DNA from 2 places in the Oceanobacillus alkalisoli genome. Region 1 is predicted to be linked to the other one. Evidence: riboswitches for the same ligand, from Rfam matches in the RefSeq annotation. Region 1 holds a riboswitch; the other holds the start of a gene.
The links. A riboswitch is a leader RNA that binds a small molecule or an ion and turns the genes downstream of it on or off. The one in region 1 is predicted to bind FMN.
Positions count from the first base shown of each region.

Region 1 (8,067 bases):
CGATTGCATTTGACGAAACATTTTACGAGCAGCATAAAAATGAACCGATACGATTGGAATTACGATTCGATCCGTCGTCGATTTCTTCCTTACATGAAAAGAGCGATGAGTTACAATCTATATATGGGAGAAACTGGAGAAAAGATGGGACGTTCTATATGCCGGTTTAATATAAGTCGTTGACCGATGAAGGATTTATTAGAATATATGCTCAATCGGGATTCAATCCTCCGCGCGGCAGCGCTGTGCTTGATGCATACGGAGAAGAATTTGAGAACGTAAAAGGTGATATTGTAAAGCTGCGTTACGAGGATCAGACGGAACAGGTGATTGAGTTGATCATCCCCTTAAAACCAGAATATGAAGATGCCCCGGACGATATCGATGTAACCAAGGATGGAGAAGAAATCAAGCTTATTTTATCTGACGAAATCCTATTTGAGTTTGGGGAAAGTGATGTTACTGGAGAGGGAGAGCAAGTTATTCAGGAGATTGCAGATTGGCTTGAGAGTGATGATTACGCAGGACTCATTAAAATCCATTGTCCCACGGATAATGTGAGTGGAAATGATATCAACCAGCCACTTTCTGAAGACCGGGCTGAAAATGTTCATGCGTTGTTTCTCTCCAATTTGAAAAATGATTCTGTATTTGAATTTGAAGTAGAAGTAGAAGGTTTTGGACAATATGAGCCGATAGCAACAAATGAAGAAACAGATGAGGGAAGGCAACGTAACCGCCGGGTAGAAATACTATTGCAAGGAGAAGCCGCAGAAAAATAAGAGGTATCAAGTGTTTGATAACTGATAATTCAAACATGGATGGAATTTGCACGATTTATTACGATAAGCCCACTGAACTATCTTGAATCATTAATATGGCGGAAAATCACGATATTAGAGCATTGCTCTAAATGTTTTTCTATTATATTATCGTCCTATTATTTGAAAAAAATCTGGAATAGGAAGAGGGTTTGCTTAAAACAATGAACTGGATAAGAGAGAAAGGGATTATTTTAATAAGTATGTTCGTTTTACTTCTGCTCGCAGCATGTCAGGGTGAATCTGAGGATAGTGATTCTACTGCTGAAGAAGGGGAAGAAAATTCTGCATCTGAACTCACGGAAATTGTCGGGATTGATCCTGGGTCTGGAACGATGAATATTGCTGCAGAAACGGTCGAAGCATACAATTTGGACTTGGAGCTGCTGCCGAGTTCAGAACCAGCGATGTTAACAGAACTTCAAGGTGCGATTGCGAATGAGGAGCCGATTGTGGTAACACTATGGGAGCCGCATTGGATGTTCAGTGAATATGATTTGAAATTCTTAGAGGATCCACAAGGTACATTAGGTGAATCGGAAAATATTCATACGATGGTACGACATGGGCTTGAGGAGGACCAGCCAGCAGCTTACCAGTTTCTCGATAATTTCTTCTGGGAAGTAGATGACATGAATGAAGTCATGTCCAAATTTGGCCAAAGCGATGAAGTAGAACCACGAGAGGCTGCAGAAGAATGGATTGCAGATAACCGGGACAAAGTCGAAGTTTGGACGGAAGGGATCGAACCAGTTGATGGAGAGACTATTGAATTAGGCTATGTGAATTGGGATACGGAACTATCATCAACGAATGTTGTTGCTTTAATGCTTGAAGAATTAGGTTACACGGTCGAATTGACTCCACTTGATATGGGTATCGCATTCGAAAGTCTTTCAGAGGAAGAAATCGATGGCATGCTTATCGCTTGGCTTCCAGTAGGAGCTGCTACTTATGCCGAACAATATAAAGATGACATTGTTGACTTAGGTCCGAACCTGGAAGGGGCCCAGCAAGGATTCGTCGTCCCGGGTTATATGGATATTGATAGTATTGAAGAATTGCCGACGAAGTAAGGGGCTTGTCACCTTACTCGATTTTGGTGAATGATGTGGTGGAAGGTCAGATGTAATATCTGGCCTTTTTAGATTACCTATTTTGCTATCTAAGTTGAACTAAATGCTTTAACAAAGTTGTATTAGCAATTATGATTTGGCAGGGGATGTTTCTCTATGAGACACAATCGGTTCTGAATGTGTGTACTTGTCTTATAGAAGCACTCTATTAGATAGAATCGACTCTAAGTTAAGGAAAATGTCTCATAGGAGCGTTCTAGCAGACAAATTCAGCTCTAAATCCGTGAACTTGTCCCGTAAGAGAGTCCTGTTAGACAAATTCAGCTCTAAATCTCGGAACTTGTCCCGTAAGAGAGTCCTGTTAGACAGATTCAGCTCTAAATCCGTGAACTTGTCCCGTAAGAGAGTCCTGTTAGACAAGATTAGCTCTAAATCCGTGAAGTTGTCCCGTAAGAGAGTCCTGTTAGACAGATTCAGCTCTAAATCTCGGAACTTGTCCCGTAAGAGAGTCCTCTTAGACAAATTCAGCTCTAAATCCGTGAACTTGTCCCGTAAGAGAGTCCTGTTAGACAAATTCAGCTCTAAATCCGTGAAGTTGTCCCGTAAGAGAGTCCTGTTAGACAAGATTAGCTCTAAATCCGTGAACTTGTCCCGTAAGAGAGTCCTGTTAGACAGATTCAGCTCTAAATCTCGGAACCTGTCCCGTAAGAGAGTCCTCTTAGACAGATTCAGCTCTAAATCCCGGAACCTGTCCTGTAAGAGAGTTCTATTAGACAAAATAAACTCCAAGTCCACAAAACCGTCTTATAAAAGAGTTCTTCAGACAAAAACAAACATGAATCTAAATATACTTCAGTTCATAATAAAAAATTTAAAACACACTTTTTCGTCTTAACAGACTGAAGAAAATGCGTTTTTTTCCAAGATTATAATAGTTTCTTATTTTTCTTATAAGAACGATTTAAGGAGATGTAACTAGATAAAAAACATACTGTACTGACACTTATCAATAAACCTAAAAGTTCACCCCATTTATGGAGACTCGAAGGTATATTAACGAAAATCAAGTATAATGCCAAAAAAATAACAACAAATCCAATTGTTCTAACGGATATATTTCTTAACTCTTTTTTGTAAGCATGCTTTGTAGCAATATCCGTATATTCAATCCCTGCTATCATATATCTTCCTGTTACATAAAAGAGGAAGATGGCAATGGCTGCGAGTAAGACAGTTTCCGCTTCCAGATTAAAAAAGTTGTTGCAGATCATCATTACAATGAGGGAAAGAAAAAGAATAATTGCTCCTTCTGCGTAAAAATAGAGCATCTTTTTTTCCTTGTATTCATCATCCGGTAATAAAAAAGATATCCAAGATTTCATTCCGTATCGACCTCCCAAAATAATTCATCCAATGTTTTGTTAAGTGACTTTGCTAAATTAATACAGAGCTGGAGACTCGGGTTATATTCGCCTTTTTCAATGAGCCCAATTGTTTGCCTGGTGACGCCAACCTCGCGCGCGAGCTGCGCCTGTGTCATGGAATTTTTAATTCGAGTTAATTTTACGTTATTTTTCATTTGTAAACCCACTTTAGATGTAAGATATAGTTTGCCTTTGTAATTTATATCTTACATTAGGAGGGGGAGAATGTCAATTGCAAGATGAATTACTTAAAGACTGGAGGAGAATCTGAATGTTTATGTTATAAAAAAAGAACTCTCCAAATCAAAACGTGGAGAGCTCTTTATGCAACTGATCATTAAATCTGCTTCATCAAATTCGCCATCTCAATAGCCGCTGTTGCAGCATCCCAGCCTTTATTTCCGGCTTTCGTACCAGCCCGTTCAATGGCCTGTTCAATCGTGTCTGTTGTAATGACACCAAAAATGGCTGGAATTCCTTCTTGCATATTAATTGCAGCTACACCTTTAGCCACCTCATTACACACATAATCAAAATGCGGGGTAGAGCCACGAATGACGGTACCAAGCGTAATAACCGCATCATATTTTTTAGATGCAGCTAACTTTTTCGCGACAACAGGAATTTCAAAAGCTCCTGGCACCCATGCGACATCAACATCCTGTTCGTTTACCCCATGCCTGCGCAGGGCATCTTCTGCTCCGGCGAGCAGCTTGCCAGTGATAAAATCATTAAATCTCCCAACGACAATTCCAATTTTTAAATCCGTTCCTACCAAATGACCTTCGAAAATATTACTCATTTCTCTTCTCCTTTATTTTTCGTATTGTATTAGACTAGCGTTTCTCTTTTCTTTCGATATTCCACTAAATCCTTAATTGTCAAGATCACTAAATCAAAGCGTTCGGCAGTTTCTTTCAGTTGTTCACCGCGCGCCATTGTTCCATCTGGATTCATAATTTCGCAAATGACTCCAACTGGTTCCGCATCAGCAAGCTTAGCTAGATCAACTGCAGCTTCAGTATGACCAGGTCGCTCGACTACACCGCCAGCTTTTGCAATAAGCGGAAAAATATGGCCAGGTTTATTGAAGTCAGCTGCTTTAGCTTCAGAATCTAACATTTCTAAAATTGTTGTTGAACGTTCAAATGCTGAGATTCCGGTATGTGTGGAAACATGATCAATCGACACAGTGAATGCAGTCCGGTAAGGGTCTGTATTCTCCGGTGCCATTAAAGGTAAGGAAAGCTGTTCTGCTTTTTCCTCTTCAATAGGGACACAAATCAACCCTTTTCCTTCGCTTGCCATAAAGTTAATCATTTCCGGTGTTGCAAATTTACCTAAAGCTAAAAAGTCTCCTTCATTTTCTCGGTCTTCATCATCTACTACAATAATTGCTTTGCCATTCTTCAATACCTCAATCGCTTGCTCTACCGTTGCGTACAATTTATTCACCTCATCCATCTAAAAATCCATTTTCGGCTAGTGTAGCCTTTGTAATTCCATTCGTTGCTGGTTGTTCTGATCTTTTGGCAAGTAAATTTTCCATATATTTCGCGAGCATATCGCATTCGATATTCACGAAATCACCAAGCTGTTTCCCACCAATAACCGAGTCTGCCTGTGTGACAGGGATTAGGGAAATGACAAATCCATGCTCTGTAATTTCAAAGATGGTTAAAGAAGTGCCATCAACTGTGACAGATCCTTTATCGATAAAATATTTCAGCAATTGCTTATCTGTCTTGATTTCCATGTATTTTGCATTTTCATGACTGCGAACAGAAATGATTTCACCTGTGCCATCGACATGTCCACTGACAAAATGACCGCCAAATCGACCGTTTGCTGCCATTGCCCGCTCTAAATTAACAGGGCTTCCGATCTGTAACGTCTGGAGAGTCGTCGCCTTAACTGTTTCCGGCATGACGTCAGCTGTGAAATAAGCGGGTCCATATTCATTAACGGTTAAACATACACCATTTACGGATATACTGTCTCCGGAATTTACATCGGACAGGACAGTTTTGCAAGTGATTTTAAATTGTAATGAATTGGGATTACGCTTAATCGATTGGATTGTTCCAATTTCTTCCACAATTCCAGTAAACAATGAAATAAAACCTCCTTTTAGAGATCGCTTTGCTCTTTGTGTTTTGTGTATAAATATATTTGAATTCTTTCCACCGCGGGGCGTTTGGGTGGTAAGGAAAGAGTTTGATTGGAGTACGGTTATATAAAAACATGCATGTCAGAACATGAAATACGGAAATATGCGAGGGTGCATAGTAGGAATTCCGTTTATTCTTGCATGTAGCCATTAGGAGTAAGGCTTGTAATTTTTTACCGTATCAATAAAAAATGCTCGATTGAATGATTCCTCTATATTAATTTACTTGCTGCAGCTCCTTTCTATTTTAAAAGAGAGAATACGAGAATCGGCATCGCATATATTTTCACAATAACTTCTCCCATCCAGACTGTAACTGTCGGTGCTGGAATTACACCAGCTCCACCGTCTCCTAAAAGAGAGTACGGGTCACGGACTTACAAGCACGAAGCTTGAACACCGCCGGTAAGGATTTTCACCTTGCCCCGAAGTTATTGGAAAATATTATACTTCTATTAAAATATCATGTCTGAGAAAATGTGGCAACTAGATAAACTTATTTGGGGAAATGGAAATACGCACTTCTCTAACTCTATTCCTCACTATCCTTGTACAGGGCTTCCATCTCCTCACCAATTTTCATTAAATAGGATTCTTGTTCAGGAGTTAGCATGGTAGGAAACTGAAAATCCATTATCTCTTGATCCATTAACTCCTGCGCCTTTTCGAGTTCGATTGCAAACGCTTCTTTATCCTCAACATGTCTTGTTGCCAGTTCGGTTAGTTCCATTAGTAATTCAAAAGCTTCTGGTGAATTTGCAGGGACACTATCCTGCATCAATTTTTCTAGCTTAGCTAGCCAATCGAGCATTTCTACGTCCAGCTTTTGTTGATATTCCTTTGGAAGGGAAAAGTATTTCTCAGCTACCTTTTCCGGGAGATACTCTTTTGCCCATTCCTTTAAATCTTCCTCGTGTTCGATTTGAAAAAGTAGAGAACTTAACACTGTCCAATTGACCGCTATTCCTTCCTTGAGCAAATTCTGTACTCGCTCCACAGCTTCTATGGATCGATTTAACTCATCCCGCTTTTCGGTTAAAAGCTTGTGCTGCCAGGGTAATGATTTCTCAAGCTGTGCTGCAACCTCAATTTCATCTTTTATGAACTCTTTAATCTCCTGTAGTGGGTAACCGAGAAATTTCATTGATTGAATTTGTTGCAGTTTCGCGAGTTCATTTAATCCGTAAAGTCTGTGGCCTGATTCATTTCTTTCAGTTGGTACGAGTAACCCTAACTCTTCATAAAACCGTAATGTACGTACAGTTATTCTGGCTCGTTTGCTGAACTCACGGATTGAAAACTTGGGTGTTTCTTGATTCATAAGGAAATCCCTCCATCTTATTGTTAATTATAAGTTATCATGTGACGTAACGGAGGGGGCAAGAGGGAACGTGTTTAAAAAAGGAATGTGATAACAAAAACGAATGGATAAGGTGATGGCAATCGGGGAGTGAGATAAACGGATCCAATCGACTGTCTTGGGAAATTGCAAGCTCGTTTGGTTGATTAGGGTGCGTATAAACAACCGATGCCAGCTGTATCTAACGTGTTCAGTAGATGAGAAGGCTCCTAAACGACTGATTGGCTTATTCTTCATGTGTTGCAGTCGATAATAAGGTGTTTAATCGACTACATGTATTCCTCTCTTAACTTTTTGGTCGATAACGGAACATCTAAACTACTGAAAAGACCCTCCGCATCGTCACATAAGGCGATAAGAATACTTATAAACTACCAAAATCAGCTCCCTCTTCACGGCCTTAGAAATTAACAAAAAAATGGACATGCGCGGGAACGCATGTCCACCGATCACTCCAGAAATTCATGCCCAGCTAGCACCATTACGATTTCATTTTCAATTTCCTGTATAGACTCACTCGAACCTAAATGATTATTAAGCAAAATAGAAAAAATAAGTTTCTCCCCATCTAGACTTGTCACATAACCAGACAGGGTGGATACCCCTGTAATCAAGCCTGTTTTAGCTTTTACATTTCCTTTGGCGGGTTCTTTAGTCAGCCGATTCCGCAGTGTTCCGCCTATCAATCTGTCCGTTTCTCCAGCAACGGGCAGGGAGTACTCAAATACGTCAAACCAGTTCTCGCTCTGAATATTATATAAAATATGCGTGATATTATTTGCTGAAATCAGTGTCTTATGCGACATTCCTGAACCGTCACGAAGGAGGAAGGATTCTCGCTCTACACCAATTTCCGTCACGACATCTTCTATTACTTCAAGTCCCTTATCCCAAGTGCCTGTCCCACGCATTACTTTCCCCATTTCCTTCGTTAAAGCTTCTCCAAGCCCATTATTGCTTAATTTCATAAAAGGAATGAGCAACTCAGAAAGTGGGATAGATTTTTTGCTAGCAACGACCTGAGCTTGTTCAGGAGTTGCTCCCGACATATTACGAGATTCATCTGTAAATTGAATTCCCTGTTCAGCTAGAGCGTCACGGAATACGGCAAGGACATACCCGGTTGGTTCCCATACCGAGACCCAGGAACGTGACAACGTTCCATTTACAGGCATCGTTCCTTCTACGATAATACGATTCGTCCCATGCTCTCGTT
Region 1 is NZ_JAKNRA010000008.1:10,193-18,259, reverse strand. It holds gene L3V42_RS10975 (OmpA family protein) at 246-782, shown strand; gene L3V42_RS10970 (glycine betaine ABC transporter substrate-binding protein) at 974-1,897, shown strand; gene L3V42_RS10965 (DUF3278 domain-containing protein) at 2,824-3,279, opposite strand; gene L3V42_RS10960 (helix-turn-helix transcriptional regulator) at 3,276-3,476, opposite strand; gene ribH (6,7-dimethyl-8-ribityllumazine synthase) at 3,659-4,123, opposite strand; gene ribB (3,4-dihydroxy-2-butanone-4-phosphate synthase) at 4,153-4,785, opposite strand; gene ribE (riboflavin synthase) at 4,778-5,434, opposite strand; FMN riboswitch at 5,781-5,928, opposite strand; gene L3V42_RS10940 (MerR family transcriptional regulator) at 6,024-6,812, opposite strand; gene dacB (D-alanyl-D-alanine carboxypeptidase/D-alanyl-D-alanine endopeptidase) at 7,301-8,067, opposite strand, start outside.

Region 2 (8,067 bases), on a different contig from region 1:
CTTCTGCGCTCATGGTCGCATCACTCATACTGCCTGGTGCCGGACTGGCCCAATCAAACGGTGAGATTAGTCAGTCTATGAATGATTCTCGTAAGCTCATGGAACAGAAAGTGAATGACCGCCTCTTAGAAAGTTTCAAAGATGATGAGTTTGTAACTTTCCTAGTTAAGTTTACGGATAAAGCTCAAGTAGAAGATGTAGCTAAAGAGGCAAGAGAAAATGCAGCAAAATCAAATCTATCACTCACTCAAACAGAACATGTGCAACGATCAGCTGTAATCGCTGAATTAAAAGAAACTTCCTTTACATCACAGCAGCACGTGACAGAATTTGTTGAACAGGAGATTGAGAACGGGAATGCCAAGGAATTTGTTTCCTATCATATTGTGAACGGCATGGCAGTCACTGCAACAAAAGAAGTTGCCGAAAAAATTGCTACTTTTGCTGAAGTCGAAAAGCTACTGCCAAATGAAGTTCGCGAGCTGAACACAACAGTTTCGGAACGAGCGGAAACAGAGGAAGCAGAACTTGCAAATATCGAATGGAACGTGGAGCGTGTTGGTGCACCAGCTGCCTGGGAAATGGGAATAGACGGGACAGGCACGGTCGTCGCGAGCATTGATTCTGGTGTCCAGTGGGATCATCCGGCATTGATGGAAAAATATCGCGGTTATGATGCAAGCACCGGTGAGGCGGATCACACGTATAGTTGGTTTGACGCTACAGCGGGGGAGGATACGCCGTATGACGATGACGGACATGGTACACATGTAACTGGAACGATGGTCGGGTCTGAACCAGATGGGGCGAACCAAGTTGGAGTCGCTCCAGGTGCAAAATGGATTGCTGTTAAAGCATTCACTGCAGCAGGTGGAACGGATACAGATTTACTCGCTGCGGCTGAATGGATTATGGCTCCGGGTGGAGATGTCTCTCAAGCTCCCGATGTAGTAAATAACTCGTGGAGTGGTGGTTCGGGAATGGACGAATGGTACCGGGATGTCGTCATTGCCTGGCGTGCAGCAAATATTTTCCCTGAATTCTCAGCAGGGAACACAACATTATTTAACCCGGGCGGACCAGGTTCAATTGCTAACCCGGCAAACTACCCGGAATCTTTCGCAACAGGTGCAACGGATGTTAATGATAATTTAGCAAGTTTCTCTTTACAGGGGCCATCTCCTTATGAAGAGATTAAACCTGATGTTTCAGCACCGGGGGTAAATATTCGCTCGAGTGTACCAGGAAGTGGGTATGAAGGCGGCTGGAATGGTACGTCGATGTCGGGGCCAGCTGTTTCTGGTGCAGTCGCATTAGTAAAACAAGCGAATGCGAATCTGTCCGTTGCCGAAATAGAAGAAATCCTTACGACTACTGCAACTCCACTTACAGACGGCACATTCCCTGAGTCACCGAATAACGGTTATGGACACGGACTGCTGAATGCATATGAAGCAGTATCTTCCATTGTTTCCGGGTTAGGTGTCATTGACGGGGCTGTAAGTAGAGATGGAGAGGATACAGAAGCACCAACATATAATCATGAAGCACCAGAAGTAATATTTGCGGGAATGGATCTTGAAGTAACTATTACTGCAGAAGATGATATCAGTGTAACCTCTGTAGAAGTCGTTTATGGGGATAACCGGATTGCGGCGGAACGGGTATCTGGGGATCACTTGTCAGGTGAGTATACCGTAACGATTCCAGGTGAGGATATTGCAGAAGGAACATTTGAATATCATTTTGAAATCAATGACTTTGGAAACAATTCGGTAACAACTGATTCCTACAGTGTAACCGTAGAACCGGGAATTACAGTTGGATATTTCGAGGATTTTGAAGGAACACCTAGCGGATGGTCTATATTTGGAGAAAATAGCAGTTGGGAGCACGGGGTTCCGACTTCAGGTCCGAGTGAGGCTGTCTCTGGTGAGAATGTATATGCAACGAATTTAAGCGGCACGTATAATAGCAATGAGAATTCAACATTAGTGATGCCGCCAATTGATTTACCAGATGGAGATTCTTATTTACAATATAGTCAGTGGTACAATCTGGAGAATAACTGGGATTATGGGCATGTGTATATTTCCAGTGATATGGAAAACTGGGAACAATTAGAACGTATTACAAATGTTTCGGATGGCTGGGTGAACTCAGAAATTGATCTATCTGATTATAGCGGAGAAAGAGTTTATATCGGATTTAATCTGACTACTGATGTCAGTGTTGTCCGGGATGGTTGGTATATTGATGATGTTGGGCTTGCTGATACGTCTAGAAGTGAGTCGGCACAAGCACCGAGCATCGGAATGAATTCTAATTCTTCTATTGGATTATTGTTAGGTTACAATAGTATCGGAATGAAGAAGGCTCCAATTGATCCAGATAAATTAAAACCAGCATTTCCAGATGAAAATGAATCAGTTACAGAAGATGCAATTACACCTGCAGCTTTACCGTTAGGCGCATCAGTAAGCGTGCTGGAAAGCGACAGATCAGTGAATACAAATCCTGCAGATGGATCATTCTCTATCATGCATGCTGCAGGGGACTTCACCGTGGTTGCAGAAAGTTATGGGTATCATCCTGCAGAAGAAAATGTAACAGTTGAGGCGGATGAAACAACAACGGTTAACTTTACTTTAGAAGAACAAGATGAATACACCGTTTCAGGTACAGTAACAGATGAAGTGACTGGGGAGGGAATTGCACACGCTACACTTTTACTTGTAGAAGATGCGAATGTGGAAGCCGTCACGACAGATGAAAATGGCGCCTTTACGATTACTGCTTATGAAGGCGTATATACGCTGAAAGTACTTGCTCGCGGCTATCACGGAGCAGAAGTAGAAGCTGACTTTACTTCTGACGGGACGGTTGATATCGAATTAGAACCTTTCTACACCGTTCCTGGCGGAGAGATTGGCTATGATGACGGAACAGCGGAAAATGCTCGTGCATTCTATGAGGCAGGTAATGGTTGGGCAGTTCGGATGTCTCTTGATGAAGGACAAGATTCGGCAATTGTAACCGATGGGGTCTTCCAATTCCATGATGCGGATTGGCCTGTACCAGGAGGTACGGAATTTGCTGTTGAAGTATGGGATGCAAATGGTCCAGACGGTACACCGGGTGAACGGATTGCCGGACCAGTTGAGGCAGAAGCGACTCGTAGTCTGGAGGAGTGGACGGTTGTGGACTTGAGTGAACATTCTATCCAAGTGAATGGCGATTTCTATATGGTCTATATCCAGCAAGATGTGAATACAAATGCGCCAGGCCTAGCAACGGATGAAAATGGTCCGAACGCTGAAAGAAGTTTCCAATATGTAGATGGCGCATGGAACGCGTCTCCAGCTGATGAAGGAAACTATATGATTCGTGCTAGAGTAGACTACGAGGTGGAAGCACCAGTAATAACGTCACCTGAAGAGGGGCTTATTACGAATGAAGCGGATATTACTGTAGAAGGTAGTGCATCCCTAACTACTTCCGTTAAATTAGTGAATAACGGGGAAGAAGTGGATACTGTTGAAGTTGGCGATGATGGTGGGTTTGCAATCTCTGCAACGCTTTCGGAAGGTGATAACGAATTGGTTGCAGTCACCGTACTGGATGACACTGAAATTATGGAATCAGAACCGGTAACAGTCGTACTAGATACGGAAGCACCAGCACTTACTATCGATAATCCAGAAGACGGCGAAAAATCAAATCGTGAAACTCTAACGGTTGAAGGGACGGTTGAGGACGCTAATCTTGATTATGTCGAGGTTAACGGCCAGCGTGCTAAAATCAATGATGGAACCTATTCACTAAGGATCATTCTTGATGAAGGGGTAAATGACATTGAAGTTACAGCAGCCGACTTGGCAGGAAATTCGGCGGTTGAAGCTGTATCATTGGATGTTGACTTCACGCCTCCTGAAATCGGGAATCTGACCCCTGAGGAAGATGTGTACTTGGGTGCAGGAGAAAGCGTTAAGTTTGAATTTGACAGCGAGCCAGGCCTTCGAGCGACATTTGTCGTTCATATGCCGCTCGCAAACGTAAACTCTAACCCGACGGAATTACCAATGATGGAAACGTCTGAAGGGCATTACGTCGGCTACTGGACCGCAACAAGCAATGTTGTCGCTGAAGGAGCGGTTATCGAAGTCATCGCAGTCGATGATTATGGGAATGAAGCAAGAGACCAAACGGATGGGAAGCTATTTATTAATACAGATGAATGATGGAAAAGATGCGGCAACCTGCCGCATCTTTTTTTGAGCACACCTCTTGCAATATATGAAAAATGTAGTATACTTATCATTAGTAACTGAATAATCGATTCTAATCTTCGGGGCAGGGTGCAATTCCCGACCGGCGGTGAGGAGTATATACGTATTCTAAGTCCGCGAACCATAATTTGAATTCTTATGGTTGATCTGGTGTAATTCCAGAACCGACAGTTACAGTCTGGATGGGAGAAGATGTCGAGCCAAATCAAGGTGCGTTTTTATGTACCTTCATTTACTCTTGTATTCCCAAACCCTAAAGCCCCATTTATCGGCTTTAGGGTTTTTCTGTCTTGAAAGAAGTTTTAAGACGCTGGGAAAGAAATAAGAGTTGTCAAAGAGGCAAGGCCATCCTTCATCACGAGTTAGAATCGGTTAGGAAAAGATGAAGGAGGAAATGAAGATGCAAAATTCTGCAAAGCAATCTTCAAAGTTATTAAAACTCATTATTTTAGCACTACTGGGTACAATCGCTCTCGTTTTATTTTTCTTGAACTTCCCGCTGCCGTTCCTGCCACCGTATTTAAAAATTGACTTTAGTGATGTGCCGGCATTGATGGCCTCGCTTATATTTTCACCACTCGCTGGTGTCGCTGTCGTTCTGATTAAGAACGTACTTTATTTTGCGGTATCTGGTGCAGGAGACCCAATCGGTGTTCTAGCTAATTTCCTTGCAGGTGTCATGTTTGTCCTACCAGTATCACTGATCTATCACAAGTTCCGTAAAGGCGTGAAATCGATCGTTTCCGGCTTAGTTACAGGAACAATTGTGATGGCAGTTGGAATGTCTGTATTAAATTACTATGTTATTTTGCCTGCTTATGCATGGTTCATGGGATGGGATATGGGTGAGCAAATGGTATGGGGCGCCGTACTTGTTGGGGTGTTTCCATTTAACTTGCTGAAAGGAATTATTGTCGGCATGTTATTTGTTCCCGTGTTTATAAAAATGCGCAGTTGGATTGAACAGAAGCAAACCAATTTAGCTGCATAATATAACAGAAAAGGTTCATCTCAATCGTGGAGATGGACTTTTTTTATGTCTTTGGGAAATAAGATAGTATCCCTTAGCAAATACCGGGATGATTCTTTTGTTGTGAATGATACAATAACTCCTGTATTACGTGGAGGCATCACAAGTGAATACCAAGAAGTGGACGTAGTGCCTGCATTTTATGAAGAGATTCTGCCCGGTAAAGAAAGAACCACTGATCTTATTTTTTCACGCATTAACGGACTGTAATACTCCGACTGAAAGAATTTTCACTTTATAACAGATACCTTATTGTAAGAAGATGGAATAGTGGAATTTAAATTCGAACTACCTCTTAATAACTAAAAAGAAATAGTGGGTAAAGTCATTGCTGAATGACTTTACCCACTATTTTAGAGTGTTTCTTTATTCTTCTTCCCCCACAAGCGTTTTTGCTGTTGGTATGGCATCAAGTCGTTCTTCCGGTATCGGTTTTTGTGATACTACACTCATACCGTACGTTTTATTATCAATTCGTTCCAGTGCATCATCAATCGCTCGTAATCGCTCCTGGTGAACGAGTTCCATTCCAGCATCGCGCTCCTGTTCAAACTGTTCTGTGCCCATGTCAGCTGGGTGATTGCCATAATCAGACAGTTCACGAATCGAGTCGTTCGGTGATTCATTAGTAGATTGATTGGAAAGCTTTTCTGTTTCCGTTTTTAATTCGAGCAAGCGCTCACGGAAATAAGCTAATTTATCATCAGAAAGATAGGTTTTCATCAAAATCGCTCCTTTGCATTCAGGCAAAAATATTTAAGCAGTGACAAGCACGCTTATGCAAATGCTGCAATGACAAGGGATATTCCAAGCAGGAAGCCATAGATGGTGTTCGTTTTTCCGGTTGCAATCATGGCTGGCATCATTTCGAGCGGTTCGGTTTTCCCGCGGAAGTTTTTAATGACTGCTACGGCTTTCGGTATGCTAAAGAAAGTGATCAGTGTCCAAATTGGTAAAAGACCTGCCATAATTAAACCTAGTGTCCATCCGTAGGCGATGATAAACAATACAGCGAGTAAGGTAATTGCTTTTTCTCTGCCAACCAGTACAGCGATCGTCTTTCTTCCACCAAGTTTATCTCCGTCACGGTCACGAATATTATTAGACAAATTGATGCTCCCGATAAAAATGGTAACTGGAATCGATATCCAAATGACTTCACTCGTCATTGTAAGTGTCTGGATGAAATACGTGATGCCGATAATGACGGTTCCCATTAGGACACCGGAAAACAACTCACCAAATGGTGTATAAGATATTGGAATAGGTCCTCCAGTATATAAGTAACCGATTGCCATACATATTAAACCGATGACGGCGATCCACCAACTGGATTCCATACAAATATAAACGCCAAGAATAACAGCAATTCCATAAAACGAAACAGCTAGATTACGGATTGTTCTAGGCTCCACACCATCCCGGACAATCGTTCCGCCTATTCCGACAGATTCTTCTGTATCTAAACCGAGTTTGTAATCATAGTATTCATTAAACATATTTGTCGCAGCCTGAATTAATAAGGACGCTACGAGCATGGCGAGAAATAAGGTCCAGTTGATGGTTCCATCATGATAAGCAAGCATCGTACCGACGAATACAGGGATAAACGATGCTGTAAGTGTGTGCGGACGCATCAAGCGCCACCAGACGTCAAAGCCTGATTTTTCGTTCAATGCCTCTTTGATTGAATTTTTATTAACCGTATCCATAAATCTTCCCCCTCCACGCTATCCTATTAATCTTATGAAAATAAAGGACAAGTGTCAATTTCTTTTATTATCCTCCATATCTCCTGCTATGTTCCATTTTCTTGGCTTAATTATCAAAAAACGGTCCTTTTCTTGAGAAAGTGATGAAAAGAGCATAAAATGGTTATAGGTGTTTTTTAGTGGTATTTATCGGAGGTATAGTTATGATCGATATTCAAATGAAAGAGCTTGAAGAAAAAATAGCAGCCGTAAAGAATTCCATCGGCCCAAATGAATCATCCAAGCTTTTCAGTTTGACGAAGAAAATAGAAAATAAAGACCCTCTCCTTATATTTGAGGGGGCGAAGCAGTTTGTTAAAGACCGCTTTTATTGGATGAATCCGAATCGCACCCTAGCAATAACTGGAGTTGGCAGTGTGCAAACGTTAATAGCTGAAGAGAATCGTTTTCAGGAAACAGAGGATTTATGGAAGCAAGCGTTAGAGCATACTTGGATTGATAATCCTTACTCGACGGTGCCGGCAACAGGGTTTGTCGCTTTCGGTGGGATGGATTTTGATCCACTTGAAGTAAAAACAGAGCTTTGGAAGAAGTTTGAATTAAGCAAATTCTATATACCGGAACTGATGTGGACGACTTATCAATCACACAGTTATGTGACGGTGAATATACTTATCCATAAAGAAGAGACAATAGAAGAAGCAGCAACAAGAATCCGTAAAAACACAGAGCAGTTTGCAGCAGGAAAATCCTTCGGTGGACAGCCGATTAGGATAAGAAAAAATCAGGTCATTGCACCGGAAAAATGGAAAGAAACCGTTAAGGAAGCAACAAAGGAAATGAAAGAAAAGCGGGCAGAAAAAATTGTCCTCGCTCGGGAAGTCCGTCTAACATTTACAGAAGAAGTTAATATTACGCAAGTCCTTGAAGAACTGCATCATACACAGGCAAACAGTTACATCTTCGCATTCGAAAGTGAAGGGGACTGTTTTATTGGTGCGACTCCAGAACGGATGGTTAAAGTAGAAAAGAATCA
Region 2 is NZ_JAKNRA010000007.1:130,415-138,481, forward strand. It holds gene L3V42_RS10760 (S8 family serine peptidase) at 12-4,241, shown strand; FMN riboswitch at 4,341-4,487, shown strand; gene L3V42_RS10765 (ECF transporter S component) at 4,690-5,280, shown strand; gene L3V42_RS10770 (TraR/DksA C4-type zinc finger protein) at 5,686-6,042, opposite strand; gene L3V42_RS10775 (1,4-dihydroxy-2-naphthoate polyprenyltransferase) at 6,096-7,031, opposite strand; gene L3V42_RS10780 (isochorismate synthase) at 7,235-8,067, shown strand, end outside.
Region 2: another riboswitch for FMN. It lies ahead of L3V42_RS10765 (ECF transporter S component); the one in region 1 lies ahead of ribE (riboflavin synthase).